4 regions of the Dermacoccus sp. MPR-E5 genome follow, and region 1 is predicted to be linked to each of the others. Evidence: riboswitches for the same ligand, from Rfam matches in the RefSeq annotation. Region 1 holds a riboswitch; each other region holds the start of a gene.
What was found. A riboswitch is a leader RNA that binds a small molecule or an ion and turns the genes downstream of it on or off. The one in region 1 is predicted to bind S-adenosylmethionine.

Region 1 (5,420 bases):
GGTAGCCGAGCCGGTGCCCACGGTGCGCGGCCTCGACGAGGGTGTCGTCCTGGTAGGCGATCCAAGGCGTCTCCGCGGGAACGCTGACGTGCGTGAACGCGGCCATCTGCCCGGTCGGTCGGTGCCACGCCACGGCCTCGACGACGCGTCGGCCCTGAGCGCGTGCGGTGTCGAACAGCTCGCGCACCCGCGCGGCATCCCACGTCTCCGGTTCGATCGCAACGTCACCGAGCGGGGTGTCGGTCGACATCATCGCTCCGAGACGGGCCCGCTCCTCGAGCCACTGCGACGGGAGGTCGTCGACGGCCGTCTCGACGACATACTCGTCGTCGAACGCGAGGGCAGCACGCATCTGTGCGGCGACGGCGTCGCTGACCGGCAGACGCTGAGCGTTGCGCACGCACGTCTGGGCCTGGGCGAACCCGCGGGCAGCGAGGAAGGCGCCTGCGGCGTCAGGCTGGCCGACGGGCGTCTGCGTCTCGACGAGGACCGTCGTACGTCCCTCGTCCTGCATGATCTCTTCCGCGGCTGAGAGCAGCGCCGAGCCGACACCCCGTCGTCGCGCGGGAGCCGGCACGTCGAGGTGGAGAAACGCGAGGTGGGTGTTGTCGCGGCGCGGCAGGACGAGCTCGGCGGCACCGACGACGCCAGCTGCTGTGTCCACGCCATCATCCTGTATGTCGGCTGCTCCCCCAACGGCGTCGTCGTCGCACGAGGCTTCCCCCTCGACGGCGACGAACGCATGACGCTTTTCGGATTCCTTGCCCCACATGGCGCGCAGCTCGTCGGCGGGGTAGGCGCTCGTGTGCTTGCCCCACTGCTCGTGGCCCACCGTCATGAACACCTGCGCCCAGGCGTCGAACAGCGGGTCGGACGGGCCGATCTGACGAATGCGCATGGCGACATTGCACTCAGCACCAGCTGCGTACGCAACCGGTTTTTCGGCGCGTCCGCCTGGATCGTGCGACAACCCGTTCATGCCGGCGGAGGCTCGGGCCGGAATGCCTCGACCGCCGGCGGTGTTGTCTCGGAACCCGAGGAAAGGCACCTCATGTTCACTCGAAAGCACACCCGAACGCCCGAGGCGAGCGACCTGCACGACGTCCTCGACGTGCCGATGTTCTCCGAACTGCCCGACGGCTCGGCGACCCTGTACGTCGCGATGGGCTGCTTCTGGGGCGCCGAACGCATCTTCTGGAAGATTCCGGGCGTCGTCACCACGGCCGTCGGGTACATGGGCGGCCACGCCACCGAGCCGACGTACGAGGACGTCTGTGACGGCGGCACGGGCCACACCGAGACGGTCATGGTGGCCTACGACCCGTCGCGCGTGTCCGAACGCGAGCTTCTCAAGGCGTTCTGGGAGAACCACGACCCGACGACCGCGAACCGGCAGGGCAACGACGTCGGCACGCAGTACCGCTCGGCGATCTACTGGACGACGCCGCAGCAGGAGCGCGCTGCCCGCGAGACGTCCGCGCTCTTCCAAGAGGCACTCGACGACGCGGGCCGCGGCGCCATCACGACCGAGATGCGCCCGGCCGACGAGGCGGGCCCCTTCTGGCCGGCGGAGCTGTACCACCAGCAGTACCTGTCCAAGCACCCCGGCGGCTACTGCAACCACGGCTTCAAGGGCGTCACGTGCCCCGTCGGCGTCGCCGACCTGCCCGCGCAGACGGATGTCCTCCCGCCACGCTGACGACGACATGCACGGCGGCCGCTGAGCCGGCGGCCGATCAACCGGCCACCGCGGGGCACCGGCCGTCTCAGCGCACCTGGAAGGCCCGGCTCGTTCCGGTATGGGCACTGACCTTGCCGTTCCAGCCGTTCTTCCAGTTGCCCTGCTGCACGAGGCGATACGTGCTCGCGGGCGTGCCGCGACGTATGCGCCGCTCCATGGTGCATCGCGAGTACGAGACGCCCTCGCGCGACCAGACGTACGAGGTGTCCCAGTCGTGGTCGTCGAGGACGTCGACCCACGACGAGCCGACCTGACGCTGCACCTTGACGAACGTGCCCATCGTGCGGAAGTCATTCTTCGGGTGGCCGCCGCGGAAGACCGCCCGCACGCTCGAACCAGCCGAGCGTGTGGCGTCCGGCTGAGTCAGGACGTCACCGAAGTGCTGCCCGGGTGGGGCGTCGTCGAACACGACGCCGGGGCCCTCGGCGCGTGGCCGACGTCACACTCATCACCCACCTAGACGATCGTCCAAGCTGTGTGAAGAAATCACTCACCCGAGCCTCGACGGCGAAAGACGCCGCATCAGCCACGCCGCGTGTCGCACGTCACAATCTTCGCCCACGTCTCATCTCCAGTGCCACAACTTGACGCTTTGTCGTGCGCGGCTCTAATCTCGCTGCTGGTCAAGAGATCCGATGCAAAGCCCTGGCTGGTCGGACGGCAACCCTCACACGCGTGGCGGGGTGCTCCAGGTGATGACCCGGCCGCGTCGACCACGCGGCAAGCACGCTCGGCACCCAACGTGACGGCATCCTCGTGAGCCTTCCGTTGCGCTGCCCAGGCCCCGAAAGGCATGCCCCGCACGACACCGCGCACCGCGCCCCACCCCGGCGCCCCGCCTTCACGCTGACTCCGCGCACCCGCGCCAGCCCCGCGCATTCGCATCCTTGCCGCCTCACCAGGAGAGATCATGACCGACAAGCACACCCCCGCCGACGAGACCTCGACGCCCGCCTCGTCCACGCATGACGCCACGAGCGCCGAGAACGGCGCGAGCGCCCTGCCCCCGAAACCGAAGAACAACACCGGCAAGTACGTCGCGATCGGCGCAGGCGTCCTCGTCGTCGCGCTGGCCGCCGGCATCGGGGCCAAGGTGCTCGGCGGGAGCAGTGACGACAAGCTGACCCACCTCAAGGTGGGCACGACGGAGGCGTCGGACCCGTACTGGAACCAGCTCGTCAAGGTGGGCAAGGACAAGTACGGTCTCGACCTCGAACCGGTCAACTTCTCGGACTACACCCAGGCCAACCCCGCGCTCTCCGAGGGCCAGGTCGACCTCAACCAGTTCCAGCACCTGCAGTTCCTCGCCGACTACAACACGAAGGCGAAGCAGAACCTCACGCCCATCGGCGCGACCTACATCGTTCCCCTGGCGCTGTACTCGAAGAAGCACACGAGCGTCGGCCAGTTCCCCCAGGGCGGCAAGATCGCCATCCCCAACGATCCGACGAACCAGGCACGCGCCTTGCTGCTGCTGCAGAGCGCCGGACTGCTGAAGCTCAAGGGTGGTGGCACCTCGCTGTCGACCCCGGCCGACATCGACGCCGGCGCCTCGAAGGTCACCGTCACAGCGGTCAACGCCGAGCAGACCGCCGCTGCGCTGCCGTCCGTCGACGGCGCGATCGTCAACAACAACTTCGCCGCGGATGCGAAGCTCGACCCGAGCAAGGCCCTGTTCAAGGACGACCCGCATGCGGCCTCGTCGAAGCCGTACATCAACGTCGTCGTCGCGCGCGCCGCGGACAAGGACAACGCCGACTACGCCAAGTTCGTCAAGGCCTACCACGACCCAAGCGTCGAGAAGCTCATCGAGGAGCGCACGAAGGGCACGAGCGTCCTCGTGAACAACTCCGCCTCCGACGTGCAGGGCATCCTCGCGAAGCTCGAGGCCCAGATCAAGGCGAAGGGATCGAAGTGACGGGCCCCTCCCCCACACTGACGAAGGCCGCCGCGCCGGCGAGTGACACCCCGCCCGCCGTCGCCTTCCACGATGTCGGCAAGACGTTCACCCGCGGCAAGAGCCAGGTGACGGCTCTCGACGGCATCACGACGCAGGTGGAGCGCGGACGCATCGTCGCCGTCATCGGTTTCTCCGGCGCCGGCAAGAGCACCCTCGTCCGTCTCATCAACGGCCTGGAGACGCCGACGCGCGGCCACGTGGAGATCGACGGCGTCGACCTCGCGTCGCTGTCCGCGAAGCAGGTGCGCGAGCTGCGCGGTCGCATCGGCATGGTGTTCCAGCAGTTCAACCTCATCCGCTCGCGCACGGTGTACGCCAACGTCGCCTACCCCCTCGAGGTCGCCGACTGGGACAAGGCGCGCCAGGAGGCGCGCATCACCGAGCTGCTCAGCTTCGTCGGGCTCACCGAGAAGGCGTGGGCCTACCCCGACGAGCTCTCCGGCGGGCAGAAGCAGCGCGTCGGCATCGCCCGTGCGCTCGCGACGAACCCGGAGATCCTGCTCGCCGACGAATCGACGTCCGCGCTCGACCCCGACACGACGAAGGACGTCCTCGCGCTGCTGCGCCGCGTCAACGACGAGCTCGGCGTGACGATCGTCGTCATCACCCACGAGATGGACGTCGTGCGCGAACTCGCCGACGACGTCGTCGTCCTCGAGGCCGGGCGGATCGTCGAGTCCGGGCGCACCGTCGACGTCCTCGGCGCGCCGCAGGCGGACGCGACGCGCCGCCTCGTCGACGCCACCCTGCGGAACGTGCCCGACGCACGCGAGAGCGCCCGGCTGCGCGCTGCCCACGACGGGCGCCTCGCGACGCTGACGGTTCACGACCCGCGCGAGTTCGGCCGTGTCCTGGCCCGCATGTCCGCACACGGCGTCGAACCGGAGATCGTGCACGGCGGCCTCACACCGCTCAAGGACGACACCCTGACGACGTTGACGCTCGCCCTGCGCGGCGACGACGCCGCCGTCACCACCGTGCTCGACGAACTGCGTCTCGCCGCCGACGTCGAGGAGGTCGCCGCATGATGCCCGCAACCGATTGGGAGGCGCTGCGCCCCACGATCGTCACCGCGGTGGGCGAGACGCTGCTCATGGTCGGCGCGACGATCATCATGGGCGGCCTGCTCGGCCTCGCCCTCGGCGTGCTGCTCAACACCACACGACGCGGCGGCATCCTCGAGAACCGAGTTCTGCACACGGTGCTCAACGTTCTCGTCAACATCATCCGACCGATCCCGTTCATCATCTTCGCCGCCGCTCTCGGGCCGTTGACGCTCGCCGTCACGGGCTCGACGATCGGTGCGAAGTCGATGATCTTCCCGCTGACGATCGCCTCGACCTTCGGCATCAGCCGCATCGTCGAGCAGAACCTCGTGAGCGTCGACCCCGGCGTCATCGAGGCGGCGCAAGCGATGGGGGCGAGTCCGTGGCGCATCATCCGCACCGTGCTCATCCCCGAGGCGCTGGCGCCGCTGATCCTCGGCTACACGTTCGCGCTCGTCGCGGTCATCGACATGACGGCCGTCGTCGGCGCCATGGGCGGCGGCGGCATCGGTGACTTCGCCCTGTCCTACGGTTACCGCCGCTACGACTGGGCCGTGACGTGGGCCGCCGTCGTCGTCATCATCGTCTTCGTTCAGATCGCCCAGTTCATCGGCAACGCTCTGGCCCGCAAGGCGCTGCGTCACTGAGACACCCTCCGCGCCGCTCGGCGCGA
Region 2 (5,420 bases), on a different contig from region 1:
AGGAAGACCTCTTCTACACCTCGGGTCACCTGCCGTACTACGCGGACGGGATGTTCCCGCCCCTCGACGTCGACGGGCAGAACTACCGCCTCAAGGCGATGAACTGCCCGATGCACAACGAGATCTTCCGTTCGCGTGGGCGCTCCTACCGTGAGCTGCCGCTGCGCTTCTTCGAGTTCGGCACGGTGTACCGCGACGAGAAGTCGGGCGTGCTCTCCGGTCTGACGCGCGTGCGCATGATCACCCAGGACGACTCGCACAGCTACGTCACGCCCGAACAGGCGCCGGGAGAGATCAAGCACCTGCTCGACTTCATCCTCGGCCTACTGCGCGACTTCGGCATGAACGACTTCTACCTCGAGCTCTCGACGCGCGACGTCGACGGGGACAAGAAGGACAAGTTCATCGGCACCGACGAACAGTGGGACATCGCGACGAAGGTGCTGTCGGACGTCGCGCTCGAGTCCGGCCTCGAGCTCGTGCCGGACCCGGGCGGTGCCGCGTTCTACGGCCCGAAGATCTCCGTGCAGGCGCGCGACGCCATCGGCCGTACCTGGCAGATGTCGACGATCCAGTACGACTTCAACCAGCCCGCTCGTTTCGGCCTCGAGTACCAGGCGGCGGACGGTTCGCGCCAGCAGCCCGTCATGATCCACTCGGCGAAGTTCGGCTCGATCGAACGCTTCCTCGGCGTGCTCGTCGAGCACTACGCGGGCGCGTTCCCGGCGTGGCTCGCGCCGGTTCAGGTGCTCGCTGTGCCCGTCGCGGAGGAGTACTACGACTACCTGCAGGACGTCGCGATCAAGCTGCGCGAAGCCGGCGTGCGTGTCGAGGTCGACATGAGCGACGACCGCTTCCCGAAGAAGATCCGCAACGCGTCCAAGTCGAAGGCGCCGTTCATCCTGATCGCCGGTGAAGAGGACCGCGACAACGGCGCCGTCTCGTTCCGTTTCCGCGACGGGTCGCAGAAGAACGGCGTGCCGGTGGCCGACGCGATCGCCGAGATCACCCGCGTCATCACCGAACGTCAGAACACTGACCCGACGGCCGGCTGACTCCTGCCGCGACGACGACGCGCGCCCCCGAACCTCGCGGTTCGGGGGCGCGCTCGTGTGTTGGCATGTGCACCCGAAGGCCGGCGTTCGACACGGCCGGATGACCACGCTCGGGGTACGAAACCCGGCTGCGTCACCCGTCGCGGGGACCCACCTCAGCGCATGGTCATTTCGCTGCGGCGAAGCCCTTCTCGAGGTCGGCGATGATGTCGGCGGAGTTCTCGATGCCGACGCTCAACCGCACGAGGCCGGGCGTCACGCCGGCGCCGCGGCGGTCCTCGTCGCTGCCCTGGGAGTGCGTCGTCGACGCAGGATGGATGGCGAGGGAACGGACGTCACCGATGTTCGCGACGTGCGAGTGCAGTTCGAGGGCGTCGACGAACTTCTTGCCCGCCTCGACGCCACCGGCGATCTCGAACGACAGCACGGCGCCGGAGCCGGCGGGCAGGTAGCGGTCGGCGAGTTCCTTGTAGGGGCTCGACGGGTCGGAGGCGTAGAACAACGTCTCGACCTGCGGCTGCGACTTCAGGAACTCGACGACCTTCTTCGCGTTCTCCACGTGTCGCTCCACACGCAGCGACAACGTCTCGAGGCCTTGCGCGATGAGGAACGCGTTGAACGGGGAGACGGCCGCGCCGAGGTCGCGCAGCAGTTCGACGCGCGCCTTGAGGATGAAGGCGAGGTTCGCGCCGAGCGGCGATCCGACGCCGAGGTCGCGGGCGAACGCGAGACCGTGGTAGCTCTCCGACGGCTCGTTGAACTGCGGGAACTTCGCCGGGTCGGCGGCGTAGTCGAACGTGCCGGCGTCGACGAGCACGCCGGCGATCGACGTCCCGTGCCCCCCGAGGTACTTCGTCGCGGAGTGGATGACGACGTCCGCGCCATGCTCGATCGGGCGCAGCAGGTACGGCGTCGCGACGGTGTTGTCGACGAACAGCGGCACCCCGGCGTCATGCGCGACGTCGGCGAGGCCGCGCACGTCGAGCACCTTCTGGTCGGGGTTGCTCAGCGTCTCGCCGAACAGCAGCTTCGTGTTGTCGCGGATGGCGCCGCGCCACTCGTCGAGATCGTTGATGTTGTCGATGAACGTCGTCTCGACGCCGAGTCGCTTGAGCGTGTACTTCAGCAGGTTGTACGTGCCGCCGTACAGCGCGGACGAGGCGACGATGTGGTCGCCGGCCTGAGCGACGTTGAGGATGGCGAACGTCGTCGCCGCCTGACCCGACGCGAGCAGCAACGCGCCGACGCCGCCCTCCAGCGCGGCGATGCGGTCTTCGACCGCCTGCGCCGTCGGGTTGCCGATGCGCGTGTAGATGGGGCCGAGATCCGACAGGCCGAAGCGGTTGGCCGCGGTCTCGGCGGAGTCGAAGACGAACGACGTCGTCTGGTAGATCGGCAGCGCCCGGGCGCCGGTGTCGCCGTCGACGTTCTGGCCGACGTGGATCTGCTTGGTCTCGAAGGCCCAGTTCTCGGAGCTCATGATGATGTCCCTCTTGAGGAGTGCGTGGACGCACGGGCGGCGCACCGTACGTGTGGTGCCCGAAGGGGAATCCCTCCGCGCTTGCCCGGACGCGCTCGGCGCCGGGCCAGGTCGTCACCCGGAGCACCCCGCCGCGGTGGGAGGGTTGCCGGCCAGCAAACCGGGGTTTGACGCTGGCGCTCGTGACCTGCGGCCACTCTAGGCCGGGTGGTGTCATCAGGCGGGAATGCTGTCTCACATTCCGGTCGCGGCCCCGTGCTGACGCGACGCGCCTACGGGCGACGACCCTCATGCCGTGCTTGACTGTTGCCATGACACCGACGATCGTCCGCGCGCGCCGCGAAGACGCGTTCGCCTGCGCGGCGCTGCGTCTGCAGATGGACCTCGAGGCGGGGGAGAGCAACCGCTCCGGCTTCATCACCGAGTATGCCGATCACTGGCTCGCGCACTACGACGATCTGCCGACGTGGCTCGCCTCGAGTGCTGACGGGACGGCTCTCGGCATGGTGCAGACGTCGCTCGTGCACCGGCCCCCGGCGCTGGCTCGGCCGGCGCAGCCGTCGCTCTACATCGCGGTCGTCTTCGTCACGCCGTCGGCGCGCGGCCAGGGCCTGGCCGAGCGGATGCTGCGGATCGTCGACGCCTGGGCCGACGCGCACGACGTCGCGCGAATGATGCTCAACGCCCGTCCGCGTGCCCGCAGGCTGTACGAACGGGCCGGCTTCGGCCCGCCGGACGAACGTCACATGCAGCGTGTGGCGCCGTTCGGCCTCGACGCCCGCCGCGATGCGGAGCGTGCGTCATGAGCGACGACGTCATCTGGGCGCTCGATCAGCGCGAGCGCTGCATCGCCTGCCCGTCCAAACCGGTCGCGAACGCCGTCGTCCTGCACCTCGGTGCTGACGGCGCCCTCGCGCGCGACGCTGTCGAGCAGTGGGCTCGTGACGGCGTCATGGCCGCCTCGGTCGCATGGCCGGGGGCGGCGGCCGGCCTCGATGACGACGACTGGCTCGACCTCGAGGACGCCGTCACGGGCCTCGCCGGGCTGGCGAGCATCGTCGCCGTCGTCGGTGACGGCGACGCGGCCGAGGTCGCGCGGACGTTGGCGGGCCGTGTCGGCGACGTCGCGCACGCGGGGGAAGCCGACCGAACCATTGTCCCGGCGCGTCTGCGCGAGATCGCGGCGGTCTGAGACCGCTCACCCGGGGTGCATGGTGCGCGCGAGCCCACCCGCGGCCGCTGCGTCGAGGCAGGCGGGGCTCTAGGATCGGGCCATGGTCGACGAGTTCAACACTGATTCGCAGGACGACATCCTCATCGAGCAAGCCGGCGCCTTCGCGGGCGAGGCCGACGGGTTCGGGCGGCTGTGGACGCCGCACCGCATGGCGTACATCGAGGGCGAGCGTCCGACAAAGGACGCCGGCCACGGCTGCCCGTTCTGCGCGTCGCCTAGGAAGACCGACGCCGACGGCCTCATCGTCCACCGTGGTGAGCACTGTTTCGTCGTGATGAACCTGTTCCCGTACAACCCGGGCCACCTGCTCGTGTGCCCGTACCGTCACGTCGCCTCGTACATCGACCTCACCGACGACGAGACCGAGGAGTTCATGAAGCTGACGAAGGCCGGGGTGCGTGCCCTCAAGGCCGCGTCGAACCCGGGCGGGTTCAACCTCGGGATGAACCAGGGTGACGTCGCAGGTGCCGGCGTCGCCGCGCACCTGCATCAGCACATCGTGCCGCGCTGGGGTGGCGACATGAACTTCATGCCGATCATCGGGCGCACCAAGGCGCTGCCGGTGCTGCTCGAGGACAGCCGTCAGCGCATCGTCGCGAACTGGCCGAACGACTGACACCGGGCACCACGGGCAGTGCGCTGCCTCGAACGGGTATATCGAACCGCTACAGTTGAACCACCATGCTCAACAAGTACGCGCGCGCGTTTTTCTCCGCCATCTTCCGGCCCATCGCCCAGCTCCTGCTGCGTCTCGGCATCAGCCCCGACGTCGTGACGATCGTGGGCACCGTCGGTGTCGCGTTCGGTGCACTGTGGTTCTATCCGCGCGGCGACTTCCTCGTCGGCACGTTGTTCATCACCGTCTTCGTCTTCTCGGACATGCTCGACGGCAACATGGCGCGCCTGTCGGGCCGCTCGTCGACGTGGGGTGCCTACCTCGACTCGACGCTCGACCGCGTCGGTGACGCCGCGATCTTCGGCGGCCTCGTCCTGTACTACGCGGGCAAGGGCGACAACTTCCTCATGGCGTGCCTCGCGCTCGCGTGCCTCGTGCTCGGCTCGGTCGTCTCCTACGCCAAGGCCCGGGCCGAGGGTCTCGGCATGCAGGCGAACGTCGGCATCGCCGAGCGCGCCGACCGTCTCGTCGCCGTGCTCGTCACGACCGGCCTCGTCGGCTGGTTCCTGCCCGAGATCGTGCTGACCGTCGTGCTCACGCTGCTCGCCGTCGCATCGTTCATCACGGTCGTGCAGCGCATGCTCATGGTGCGGAAGCAGGCCCTCGCCAAGCCGTTCGAGGGCTGAGCGCGTGGCCGCCGAGGGGTTGACGACGCGCGCCCGCGACGCCGTCACCGTCGCAGCGTTCAAGGGCGCCTGGTGGGGCGTGCGGGCGCTGCCCGAGCGCGCCGCCCACCGCCTCTTCGACGTCATCGCGGACGTCACGACGCGCCGCGGCGGCCCGAGCGTCGCGCGGATGCGCTCCAACTACGCGATCGCGCGCCCCGAACTCGACGACGCAGCCCTCGACGCGCTCGTCGCCGCCGGCGTGCGCTCGTACCTGCGCTACTGGTGCGAGGCGTTCCGACTGCCGTCGCTGACACGCGAGCAGATCGCCGAGAGGGTGACCACCTCGGGTGAACTCGAGGCGACCCGC
Region 3 (5,420 bases), on a different contig from region 1:
AGGTGCCCTCGAGTGCCGAAGGGCTCATGCACATCCGGCTCGCCGAGGCAGGCATGGACACCGCAGGTTTCGCGATCCACGTGCCGCACTACCTCACGCAGGTCGAGTTCGCGGACGCCGCGCTCGCCGCGCTCGAGGCCGTCTGCGGGCTGACGGGGCTGGCGATCCCCGCTCAGGAGCTCGCCGCGATCGCCGGGCTGCATCGCGCCGACATCGCCAAGCAGATCAGCGAGAACGACGAGGTCACCGAGGTCGTCGAGGGCCTCGAGCGGCAGTACGACGCCTTCACCGAGGGTCGTCGTCGACGCTCGCTCCTCGCCGCCGAGATGAACGACCTGCCGAGCGCAGACGAGATCGGCGCCGAGCTGGAGCAGTTCCTGCGCGCCGAGGGAGAGGATCCGGGCACCAAGGGCTCGTTGTGAGCCCGCGAGCGCTTCTCGCCGGCCGTCGGTCTGAGCCGACGGCCACGCGGGCTTCGCAACGCTCGCCTGGCTGCGGCCACCCCTGCGGTGGCTTGCCGGGCCCCCGCCAACTTGGGAGGATCACCTCATGTTCGGATTCGGTCAAGACAAGAAGGCTCCTGCAGCCCCCGAGAAATCGTCGGGCATGCTCGACTCGACGGCCAACACCCTGGCGCAGCACCTCATCTCGGTGGGCATCGGGGGCGTGGCGACGTTCAAGTCGGCCCGCGCCGTCGCCGACGAGGCGATGAAGAAGGCGGGCTCCAAGGAAGCGGCGATGGACGACGTCGTCGCATCACACACGAAGCTCGCGGGCGCGAACGGCTTCCTCACCAACCTCGGCGGTTTCGTCACGCTCCCCGTGGCACTGCCCGCGAACGTCATCGGTTTCTACACCGTCGCGACGCGCATGGTCGCGGCAATCGCCGCCATCAACGGTCACGACGTCGACGACCCAGCCGTGCGCTCGGCGATCCTGCTCGACCTCATCGGTGCGGACGCGACGCAGGTCCTCAAGGGCCTCGGCCCGATGACGGGTGGCGTCGCGACGAACGTCGCCACGCGCAGGCTGCCGCCGGCGGCGCTCGCCGTCGTGAACAAGTCAGTTGCGTTCCGTCTCGGCTCGCAGGTGGGGCGTCGCTTCCTCACGCGCATTCCGCGCCTCATCCCCGTGGCGGGCGGCTTCATCGGTGGCGGCCTCGATGTCGTCCTCATCCGCAAGATCGCCCAGTCGGCGCGTCGCGACTTCGTCGCGCAGATCCCGCCGTCAGCCTGACGTCGCCCTGATTCCACCCCGAACGCCACTCGTCTTCGGCGGGTGGCGTTCGGCGTGTCCGGGCCGGTTCGGCGATGTGTCGTCCGTGCGCATCAACGGGCTTCCGGGCGACGATCTAACGGGCCCCGAACCCCCGCCTGGCCTTGCTCGAACGGCCCACTCACCCACAGGTGTGACGGCTACGGCCCGTTTCGCGGCCCGCAGGATGCCTCGTCCACAGGTTTGTGGCTCGTGGTCAGCGCGCGGGTGGCGTCATGGGTTTCGCTGGGGGCATGAAGACAACAACACGACTCAAGGGCCTCAGCGCCCTGGTGGCAGCCCTTCCCGATCTCGTCGGCTCCGAGGGGGCGGGCGCCGTCATCGTCCTGTTCGAACGTGACGGTGCGCTCGCGGGGGTGCTCGGCTGGGCGGACGATGCGTGCGACGGGGAGACGGCGCACATGCTCGACGTCGTCGCTGAGCGGCGCGCGACGATGGGTGCGCAGGCCGCCATCGCCATCGCCTATCGCTGCGAGCCGGGCCGCGTCGACATCGCGGCCCTCGCGAAACGCATCGAGCGCCGCGTGCCGCTGCACCACGTCCTCGGTGCCAGCGACGAGCACTGGTGGGCCATCGAATGCGAGCTCGGCTGCTGTGACGGCGCGATCCACGAGATCCCGTCCCTGTCAGAGCAGACCCGCGAGCAGCTTCGCGACGTCCGCCGCGGCGGCGAGGCCATGGCCGCCACCGCGCGCCCCGTTCCCAGCGTCGTCGACGTCCGAGCCGCCTGGGCACGGTTGTGCGACGTCCCCGACACCGCGTCGGGCACCCGGCGACGCTCCCGCAGCGCCAACCTGCAGGTGCTCGCCGACGCTGTCGTCGACGGCCCGACGCGCGATGAGATCCTCCTGTGCGTCGCACCCGAACTCTTCCGTCTGCTGAGCCCGGGCACGCCGCTCGGCGAGCCGGGCCCGCCGATGACGAGCGCGTGCCTGCGAACTTGGCTGCCGCTCGTGCCGCGCCACGGCCGCGCCGCGTGGAAGGCCCTCGAGGCCGCCGCGACCTGGCGCGAAGGCGACCTGCGGGGAGCCGGTGCGTGCGCCGCGGCGTCGCTGCGCATCGGGCGGACGTCATTGGGGCAACTGCTGCGCGACATCACAGGCACGGGGTTGTCGTACGAGCAGGCCGTCGGTGCGCTCCACACGAAGGCTCGGCAGAGTTCCGTCGCCTGACGAGCGTGCCGGTTGTGGGAGCGCGCCACATCGTGGACGTCGTCGCGCGAACGATGGAAGCCGCGGGCAGGGCCGCCTACTGTGTCGCAGGTCAAGAGTTTCAGCGACACAAGCCCCGGCTTGCTGAGCGGCAACCCTCCCTCGCGGCGGGGTGCCCCGGGTGACGACAGGGCCGCCCGTGGGCGGCAAGCGCGAGAGGTGGGTTGCGACCCACCTCGGAATCGAGGACGTCATGGTTTCGCACCGTCGCCTCGCCGTGGCCGACCCCGCGGCGCCCCTCACCGACGACGGGTTCAACCCGCACGCACGTGCCGTCCACATCGGCACCCTGACGCTGGAGAACGGCGCCGCCCTGCCCGACGTCATCATGACGTACGAGTGCTGGGGCGAGCTGAACGACGACGCGAGCAACGCCGTCCTCGTCGAGCACGCCCTGACCGGAGACTCGCACGTCGTCGGGCCGGTCGGCCCCGGGCAGCCGACGGCGGGGTGGTGGCCTGGTCTCATCGGCCCCGGCGCGCCCCTCGACACCGACGAGCTGTTCGTCGTGGCGATCAACGTCCTCGGCGGCTGTCGCGGCAGCACGGGTCCCATGTCGCTCGCACCAGACGGCCGGGTGTGGGGCGGGCGCTTCCCACACGTCAGCGTCAGGGATCAGGCGCGCGCCGAGGCGCGGGTCGCCGACGCTCTCGGCATCGCGCGCTTCCATACCGTCATCGGCGGCTCCTTCGGCGGGATGCGCGCCGCGGAGTGGGTGGCGACCTTCCCGCATCGGGTGCAGCGCGCCCTCGTCGTCGCGAGCTGCGCGGCGGCGGGCGCCGACCAGATCGCGTGGGGGCACACGCAGGTGCGGGCAATCGAAGCTGACCCGGATTTCCGGGGTGGCGGCTACCTCGAGCAGGGCGTCTTCCCGACGTCGGGGCTCGGGCTCGCCCGCCAGATCGCGCACACCTCCTACCGCAGCGCGAACGAGTTGCAGGAGCGGTTCGGGCGCGAGTCGCAGGGAGCGGACCGCACGCTCGACGGCGGCCTGTTCGCCGTCGAGAGCTATCTCGAGCACCACGCCGCGAAACTCGTCGCGCGGTTCGACGCCATGAGTTATGTGCGGCTCACGCAGGCGATGGCGACGCACGACGTCGGCCGCGGCCGCGGCGGCATCGAGCCTGCGCTTCGGGTGTTCGGGGGTGAGCTCGTCGTCGCCGCGGTCGACTCCGATCGGCTGTTCCCGGTCAGCGCCTCCGCCGACATCGTCCGGGCTCACGGGCGCGGACGGCTGCGTCTCATCCACTCGCCGCACGGTCACGACGGTTTCCTCATCGAGGCCGACCAGATCGCGGCGCTCGTGCGCGAGGTCATCGCCCGGCCGCTCACGGCCGAGGCGGGCCGCGTCCGTCCCGTGGCGTGACGGCGGGCGCTCGCGGCACCTCGGGTAGCGTGTGAGCCGATCGCCACAGTCGCAGAACAGGGGTTGCGCATGTCCGTCGTCGTCAGTTTCGCTCCGGGCCCGGAGGGTGAGGCCGCGGTGGCCGAGGCCGTGCGTCAGTCGAGTGTGCTGGGGCGCCCGCTCGTACTCGTCTCGACCGTCCCGAGCGACGACGCGCGCGCTGCCGCGCAGGAGAGTGCGGACGCGGTCGGCGGCCGCGTCGTGCAGGTGGAGGAGGGCCAGGACGCGGTCGAGGTGATCCTCGACGAGGTGGCCGAACTCGACCCGGCGCTGCTCGTCATCGGGCTGCGTCGCCGCACGCCCGTCGGCAAGCTGATCCTCGGTTCGAGCGCTCAGCGGCTGCTGCTCGACGCGCCGTGCCCCGTCCTCGCGGTCAAGCCCACAGCGCACTGATCTCGCGCTGCTCCCAACCCCGGCCTCACGCGCTTGCGTCAGGTCGGGAACACCCGCGCATGCAGGGGCGTTGAACCCCGTGATTCTGCGGTTCTCGACCCAGAGTTCTATAATGGTGGAAGAAGCGACGCGGGGGATCGAATCAGGCACCACGGTGTCATGCGAGCTCAGGTGAGCCTCGAGCAACTGGCTCTCGTCGGATCCCGACCCCGTGGTTCGTCTCTTCCCTCGTACGAAGCGCTCGGCGCGCGATTGCGCCTGCCCGATGCGTTGTGCACTCTCGGAAGGTAGTTGGTGACCTCAGTGTCCGAAACGGCTCAGACCTCCGCGCTTCCCGCGGACATCGACCATCCCGCGGTCATTGCTCTGTTCGAGCAGGGGCGCGCGAGCGGCACGGTCGACAGCGTGGTGCTGAAGACCGCCCTCGAAGAAGCGAAGATCTCCATGGCCAAGCAGAAGGCGGTGCTGAAGGCGCTGGGGGCCGAGGGCATCGAGATCGTGCTCGACGAGGCTCACGCGGCCCAGGCCGTCGCCACGACGACCGGGCGCAAGAGCGCGGCGAAGAAGTCGACTGCCAAGAAGACGGCGACGAAGACCGCTGCCGCGAAGAAGACCACCGCGGCCAAGACGACGACCGCGAAGAAGGCTGCCGTCAAGAAGACGGCGGCGCAGAAGGCCGCCGAGGCTGAGACTGACGTCGAGCTCGACGAGAACGTCACCGCCGACGAGGCGCGTGAGGCCCCCGCGAAGAAGGCAGCCGCCAAGAAGACCACAGCCAAGAAGGCGACGGCGAAGAAGGCCACCGCGGCCAAGTCGACGACCGCGAAGAAGACCACCGCCAAGAAGGCATCCGCTGGCGAGCCGGACGAGGTCGTCGCCGAGGACGTCGAGATCGACGACGTCGTCGTGACGGACGTCGAGGCAGGCGCCGAGGAGGTCGACGAGGCGAAGAAGCCCGCCGGCGAGGCCGAAGACGAGAAGGGCGGCTTCGTCCTGCGTCCGGGTGACGAGGATGACGCGCCGGCCCAGCAGGTAGTGACGGCGGGTGCGACGGCCGACCCGGTCAAGGACTACCTCAAGCAGATCGGCAAGGTCGCCCTGCTCAACGCCGAGCAGGAGGTCGAGCTCGCGAAGCG
Region 4 (5,420 bases), on a different contig from region 1:
CGTCTCGGCGACCCAGCCGCCGGAGACGATCGCGAGCAGCAGGAGCACGACGCCGATGAGCGACACCTCGGTGACCGACCCCGGACGCAGGAAGCGCAGGTAGCAGCCCATGAACAGGGCGATCGGGATCGTCATCGCGATCGAGAACACACCCCACGGCGACTCGGCGAGCGCGTTGACGACGACGAGGCCGAGCACCGCGATGAGGATGACCATGATCGTCATGACGGCGAGCATCGCCGCCCAACCACCGACGGGGCCGAGCGTGTCGCGCGCCATCTGGCCGATGCTGCGGCCGCCACGGCGCGTCGAGATGGCGAGCACCATGTAGTCCTGCACGGCGCCCGCGAAGATGACGCCGAAGATGATCCACATCGTGCCCGGCAGGTAACCCATCTGCGCGGCGAGCACGGGGCCGACGAGGGGGCCGGCGCCGGCGATGGCGGCGAAGTGGTGGCCGAACAGGACGCGACGGTCCGTCGGCATGTAGTCCTGGCCGTTCTCGAACTGCTCCGCCGGCGTCGCGATGTCGTCGCGCGGCTGCACGACCTTGTACGCGATGAGACGGCTGTAGAGCATGTAGCCGATGACGTAGCTGCCGACGGCCGCGAACACGAACCAGATGGCGTTGACGTGCTCACCGCGGACGAAGGCGACCATCGTCCAGCCGATGGCGGCGACGATCGCCGCGACGGCGATCATGATCTTCTGCCGCCCGGTGATGGTGCGAGGGGGTTCGACCGCGACGGGGGGCAACCCCGGATCGCGGTCGAGGGTGTCGAGACGTGACGCCGCCACGGTGACCTCCTGGTAGTGCTGGTGGCCATGACGGCCGATGTGAGTAAGGCCACAGTAGGGGTCTACCCATGGGTACGGCGTCTCGGCTCGCGGACCGAGCAATCACATCCTGGTCACGACGTCGGCTGAGGGTTTGGGGGCCTGAGTTCGGATGGGGACTGACCTCGGCCGGGCCGCCCCGCACCGTGCCCCTTCTGCGATTCCTGTCCCCGTCGGCGATTCTCGTCCTCATCTGCGATTTTCGGTCGCATTCGCACCCGCCGCAGCCGGCGTCAGGCCGTCGGTCCCTGCGGAAACGGCGGCGAGCCGAACCAGTAGCGACGTGTCTCGCCCGGAAACGCGGGGTGGGAGCGGACGTCCTCGAACTGCCCGCCGCACTTCTCGATGACGGCACGTGACGCCGGATTCTCGGTGCTGCAGCACACCAGCACCTGTTCGACGCCGAGCGCCCGCGCCTCGTCGAGACCGAGCATCAGCGCGCCCGCGGCGACGCCCCGCCCACGAGCGCTGGGACGCACCGAGTAGCCGATGTGACCGATCGCCTCATACAGCACCTCGGTGAGGGTGTGACGCAGGGCCAGAAAGCCGACGATGTCACCCTCCCCCGCCCGCGGGCCGTCGAGCACCCAGAAATAGCTGCAGTGCACGAATCCCTCAGGCGGCGCGACGGTCGTATCGCCCTGGCGCGCACGATCGGTGAGGTAGGCGTCGAACCCGGCGCGCGACGTGTCGACGACGTCGTCGCGACGATAGCCCGTGCCGTCTTTCGGCGTCGCGCCGAACTCGTCGAATGCGTCCTTCCAGTCGTCGTAGCGAGCGGCGTCGGGCCTGATGAGCGTCAGCATCCCGTCATTCCATCACCGTGCGACGCCCCCGGCGACCGATTTTCCCGACGGCCGGCTGGACGAATGTACACACGCAAATCGCCGATGGGGACGAAAATCGCCGATGGGGACCGGATTCGCCGATGGGGACCGGATTCGCCGATGGGGACGGGATTCGCCGATGGGGACGGGATTCGCCGATGGGGACGGGATTCGCGAAGGGGGACGAAAATCGCAGAGGGGTACATGACGACGCGATGCGGGCCCCAGAGACCCGCACCGCGCCATGTCAGCTCACACCGTCAGGCAGCTGCGCCACCCGTCAGGCCATTGACGCCGACGGGCTTGTCGCCACCGACCGTCACGCGCCTCATGGCGCGCGGGCCAAGGTTGGCGTCGACGTAGTCGCGGTTCGCGTAGTGCGACGTCGCGCGGTTGTCCCAGATGCCGACGTCGCCGGGCGCCCAACGGTGGCGGATGGTGTGTTCGGGCTGCGTCAGGTGCGCGTACAGCACGTCGAGGATCGCCCGCGACTCGGCCTGCGACACGCCGACGATGTGGGAGGTGAAACCGGGGTTGACGAACAACCCGCGACGGCCCGTCTCGGGGTGCACACGCACGACGGGGTGCTCGACGACGGGCAGCTCGGTGACGACCTCGCCGCTCCACTCCTGCCCACCGTTCTTGCGCAGGTAGGCGCCCCATTCGCGGTTGCCGTCGTGGGCGGCGACGAGCTGGTCGACGAGGCCGCGGAACGGCTCCGACAGCGAGTCGTACGCCGCCTGCGCGTCGGCCCAGGAGGTGTCGCCGCCGTAGTCCGGCAGCGTCACGGCGCGCAGGACGCTGATGGCCGGCGGCTCCTTCATGAACGTGACATCCGTGTGCCACTCGTCGGAGAACGAGAACTCGGGGTCGGAGGAGTCGATCGAGTAGATCTCCTTGCGCTCGTGCGTGCCCGCGACGGGGTGGCCCGCCGTCAGCTCGCCGAGCAGGTTTCCGAGGCGCACCTGAGCGTCGTCGTCGAACGCGTCCTGACCCCGGAAGAAGAGCACCTTGTGCGCGAGCAGCGCGCGGCGCAGGTCGAACGCTATCGCGTCGTCGACCTGCGCGAGGTCGACGCCGTGGACGATTGCGCCGAACGCCGGGCCGAGGCGTTCGATGCGCAGCCCGGGCGTCGCGACGGTGCCGCCGTGGCGCGCCGCTGCGCTCGTCGGAACACCCGTCGGTGCGCCGCTCGCGGAGTCGACGTTCGTGTCGGGCGTGGTGTCGAGGAGTGTCATGGCAGACCCTTCGTTGCGCTTGCCGCCGCGTCGGTCGACGGGCGGCCGGGTCGTTACTCGGGGCACCCCGGCGCGCGTGTGCGTTCGCATGGGGGTTGCCGCCCGGCCAGCCGAGACTTCGCGCCGGGGCTCGTGACCCACACATAACGTAGCACTGGCCAAACATAAAGGTCGAGTTATGCATCAACGGCGGCCACACCGTGACATTCGTCAGGGGCCCGCCGCACCCGGGCGGCCATACTGAGAGCAGAACGCCCGTGGAGCACTCCCCCTTCCGTGAGCAGCGGTGATCGATGGTTCATGATCGCCGTGACCGTGTTCGAGATCGGAGCGTCGATCGTCACGGTCGAGTTCGTGAAGTCGCATGGTGGCAGCGATTTGAGCGCGTACATGTGGTCGCTGCTCGCGCCGGCCGTCGGCGCTCTCGTCTACTGGGCGCGCACACGCCGCGCGTCAGGGGCCCGCGCCGCGATCCTCGCGTTCAACCTGCGCTCGGCGGCCGTCGCCATCGCGAACAGTTCGTTCCAGAACGCGTTCGCGTGGACGCAGATCATGACGGTGGCGGCGATGCTCGTCGGCATCACCCCCACCGTCATGATTGCGCGTCGCCTACGTCTGGACGGGCAACGGGCAGCCGCTCAGCACCGCCAGTGAGAGCTCAGGGTGCCCAGTGCGAGCCCAGCGGGTAGCCGCCGTTGTCGCCGTTGTCGGTCGTCTTCGTGGCGAGCACCTGGTGCAGGTGCAGCCAGCCCTCCTCGAACCCGAGGCGTGAACCGGCCATGTAGATGCCCCACACCTTCGCGGTCGGCAGGCCCGCCTCGGCGACGCAGAAATCCCAGTTCGCCTCGAGGTTGCGGCACCAGTCGCGCAGCGTCAGGGCGTACGACAGGCGCAGGTTCTCGTCGTGCTGAACCTCGAAACCGGCGTCGTGGCACTCCCTGATGAGCCGCCCCGGCGAGGCGAGCTCGCCGTCGGGGAAGACATAGCGATCGGTGAACGGCTCCGGCTTGGCCGATGCCGTGTCGTCGCGACGCGTGATGCAGTGGTTGAGCAGGCGGCCACCGTCGCGCAGCTTCGAGTGCAGGAACGAGAAGTAGTTGGCGTAGTTCTTCACGCCGATGTGCTCCGTGAGGCCGATCGAGCTGACGGCGTCGAAGCCCGTCTCGGTGACGTCGCGGTAGTCGCCGTGGCGGATCTCGACGAGGCTCTCGAGGCCCGCCTCACGCACGGCGCGCTGACCCCACTCGGCCTGCTCCTTGCTCAGGGTGACGCCTATGACGTGGACGCCGCGCTCGCGAGCGGCGTGCATCGCCATGCCGCCCCAGCCGCAGCCGACGTCGAGCAGCCGTTGGCCGGGCTGCAGGTCGAGCTTGTCGGCAACGAGGGCGAACTTGCGCTCCTGCGCTTCCTCGAGGGTGTCGTCCGGCGTGTCGAACACGGCACACGTGTAGGCCATCGAGTCACCGAGCACCTTCTCGTAGAACGCGTTCGAGACGTCATAGTGGTGCTTGATCGAGTCGGCGGCGCGACCCACCGGGTTCACCTTGGCGAGGTGGCGCTTCCAGCGGGGCTCGTTCTCGACCTCGGGCAGCGGCGGGTGGACGAACGCCTTCGGCCCCAGCTGCTTGACGACGGGCGCGAGCGCCGACGCGACGCCCTTCGGCGTCAGCTGCTTCGTGCGCACGTCACGCTTGATGCGGCTGAACACCTCGTAGGGGTCACCAGGGTGGAAACCGGTGCCGGTCAGCGTGCCCGTCAGATAGGCGCGGGCGAGGCCGAGATCGCCAGGGGCGCTGAGGAGGTAGCGCAGCCCCTCCTCGCTCTCGACACGCACGGCGATGTCGCTGTCGCGCGGGCCGATGTCGGTGCCGTCGTACGCCGTGATGCGGAAGGGCAACGGCTCCTCCAACACGGCCTGGACGGCCTGGGCGACGAGGGGGGTGGCGGTCGTGGTCTGGCTCATGCGTGCGTCCTCATCTTGTCAGCGAACTCAGGAAGGCGGCCCTGCGGGTCGTACTTCGTCTTCATGCGGCGGTATTCGTCTGCGCCGTACAGCTCTTCGAACGTCTCGGCGTCGTAGTAGACGTCGGAATAGAGCGACTTGTGGCCGTGCATCGTCGGCAGCACGGCCTCGATGTCGCGGTTGACGTCGCCGTCAGCCCGCCCGGGGGTGATGGCGACGGTGCCCCAGAACCCGACGTTGACGTACGTGCGGTTCGGTTCGAGCTGGTACAGCGGCCACGCGTCGTCGCCGCGCAGGCGCAGCGGGCACACCCACACGGGCGTCATGCCGACGTGCTCGTCGAACCACGGCATGAACGTCTCGAGCTGTTCGAGGGGCACCTCGACGTCCTGCACGACGCGCTCGCGCGGCAGTTCGCCGCGCATCTCGTCGATCTTCGCGGCGAAGCCCCAGCGGTTCTCCCACCCGACGATGCGGTGGTAGAAGTCGCTGCGACGGTACTTGCGCGGCCACACGCGTCGCACCTTCGGGTTCTGTGCGAAGAACGCGTCGGAG

Region 2: it holds a riboswitch for S-adenosylmethionine, as region 1 does, so the genes downstream of both, AC1RS9_RS03020 (bifunctional o-acetylhomoserine/o-acetylserine sulfhydrylase) here and AC1RS9_RS13075 (MetQ/NlpA family ABC transporter substrate-binding protein) in region 1, are expected to answer to the same signal.
Region 3: it holds a riboswitch for S-adenosylmethionine, as region 1 does, so the genes downstream of both, metX (homoserine O-acetyltransferase MetX) here and AC1RS9_RS13075 (MetQ/NlpA family ABC transporter substrate-binding protein) in region 1, are expected to answer to the same signal.
Region 4: it holds a riboswitch for S-adenosylmethionine, as region 1 does, so the genes downstream of both, AC1RS9_RS09875 (TauD/TfdA dioxygenase family protein) here and AC1RS9_RS13075 (MetQ/NlpA family ABC transporter substrate-binding protein) in region 1, are expected to answer to the same signal.

Annotation. Positions count from the first base shown of each region.
Region 1 is NZ_JBXASS010000020.1:27,944-33,363, forward strand. Features, by position in the region: gene AC1RS9_RS13060 (GNAT family N-acetyltransferase) at 1-898, opposite strand, end outside; gene msrA (peptide-methionine (S)-S-oxide reductase MsrA) at 1,052-1,699, shown strand; gene AC1RS9_RS13070 (neutral/alkaline non-lysosomal ceramidase C-terminal domain-containing protein) at 1,767-2,150, opposite strand; SAM riboswitch class IV at 2,363-2,474, shown strand; gene AC1RS9_RS13075 (MetQ/NlpA family ABC transporter substrate-binding protein) at 2,652-3,659, shown strand; gene AC1RS9_RS13080 (methionine ABC transporter ATP-binding protein) at 3,656-4,729, shown strand; gene AC1RS9_RS13085 (methionine ABC transporter permease) at 4,726-5,394, shown strand.
Region 2 is NZ_JBXASS010000003.1:102,250-107,669, reverse strand. Features, by position in the region: gene thrS (threonine--tRNA ligase) at 1-1,055, shown strand, start outside; gene AC1RS9_RS03020 (bifunctional o-acetylhomoserine/o-acetylserine sulfhydrylase) at 1,222-2,535, opposite strand; SAM riboswitch class IV at 2,608-2,723, opposite strand; gene AC1RS9_RS03015 (GNAT family N-acetyltransferase) at 2,847-3,341, shown strand; gene AC1RS9_RS03010 (hypothetical protein) at 3,338-3,727, shown strand; gene AC1RS9_RS03005 (HIT family protein) at 3,810-4,385, shown strand; gene pgsA (phosphatidylinositol phosphate synthase) at 4,451-5,071, shown strand; gene AC1RS9_RS02995 (phosphatidylinositol mannoside acyltransferase) at 5,076-5,420, shown strand, end outside.
Region 3 is NZ_JBXASS010000013.1:87,253-92,672, forward strand. Features, by position in the region: gene AC1RS9_RS11140 (PAC2 family protein) at 1-422, shown strand, start outside; gene AC1RS9_RS11145 (EcsC family protein) at 550-1,236, shown strand; gene AC1RS9_RS11150 (hypothetical protein) at 1,509-2,447, shown strand; SAM riboswitch class IV at 2,537-2,645, shown strand; gene metX (homoserine O-acetyltransferase MetX) at 2,680-3,852, shown strand; gene AC1RS9_RS11160 (universal stress protein) at 3,922-4,284, shown strand; gene AC1RS9_RS11165 (RNA polymerase sigma factor) at 4,588-5,420, shown strand, end outside.
Region 4 is NZ_JBXASS010000011.1:38,410-43,829, forward strand. Features, by position in the region: gene AC1RS9_RS09865 (carbon starvation CstA family protein) at 1-798, opposite strand, end outside; gene AC1RS9_RS09870 (GNAT family N-acetyltransferase) at 1,071-1,643, opposite strand; gene AC1RS9_RS09875 (TauD/TfdA dioxygenase family protein) at 1,925-2,902, opposite strand; SAM riboswitch class IV at 2,913-3,040, opposite strand; gene AC1RS9_RS09880 (hypothetical protein) at 3,203-3,556, shown strand; gene AC1RS9_RS09885 (SAM-dependent methyltransferase) at 3,561-4,865, opposite strand; gene AC1RS9_RS09890 (FAD-binding oxidoreductase) at 4,862-5,420, opposite strand, start outside.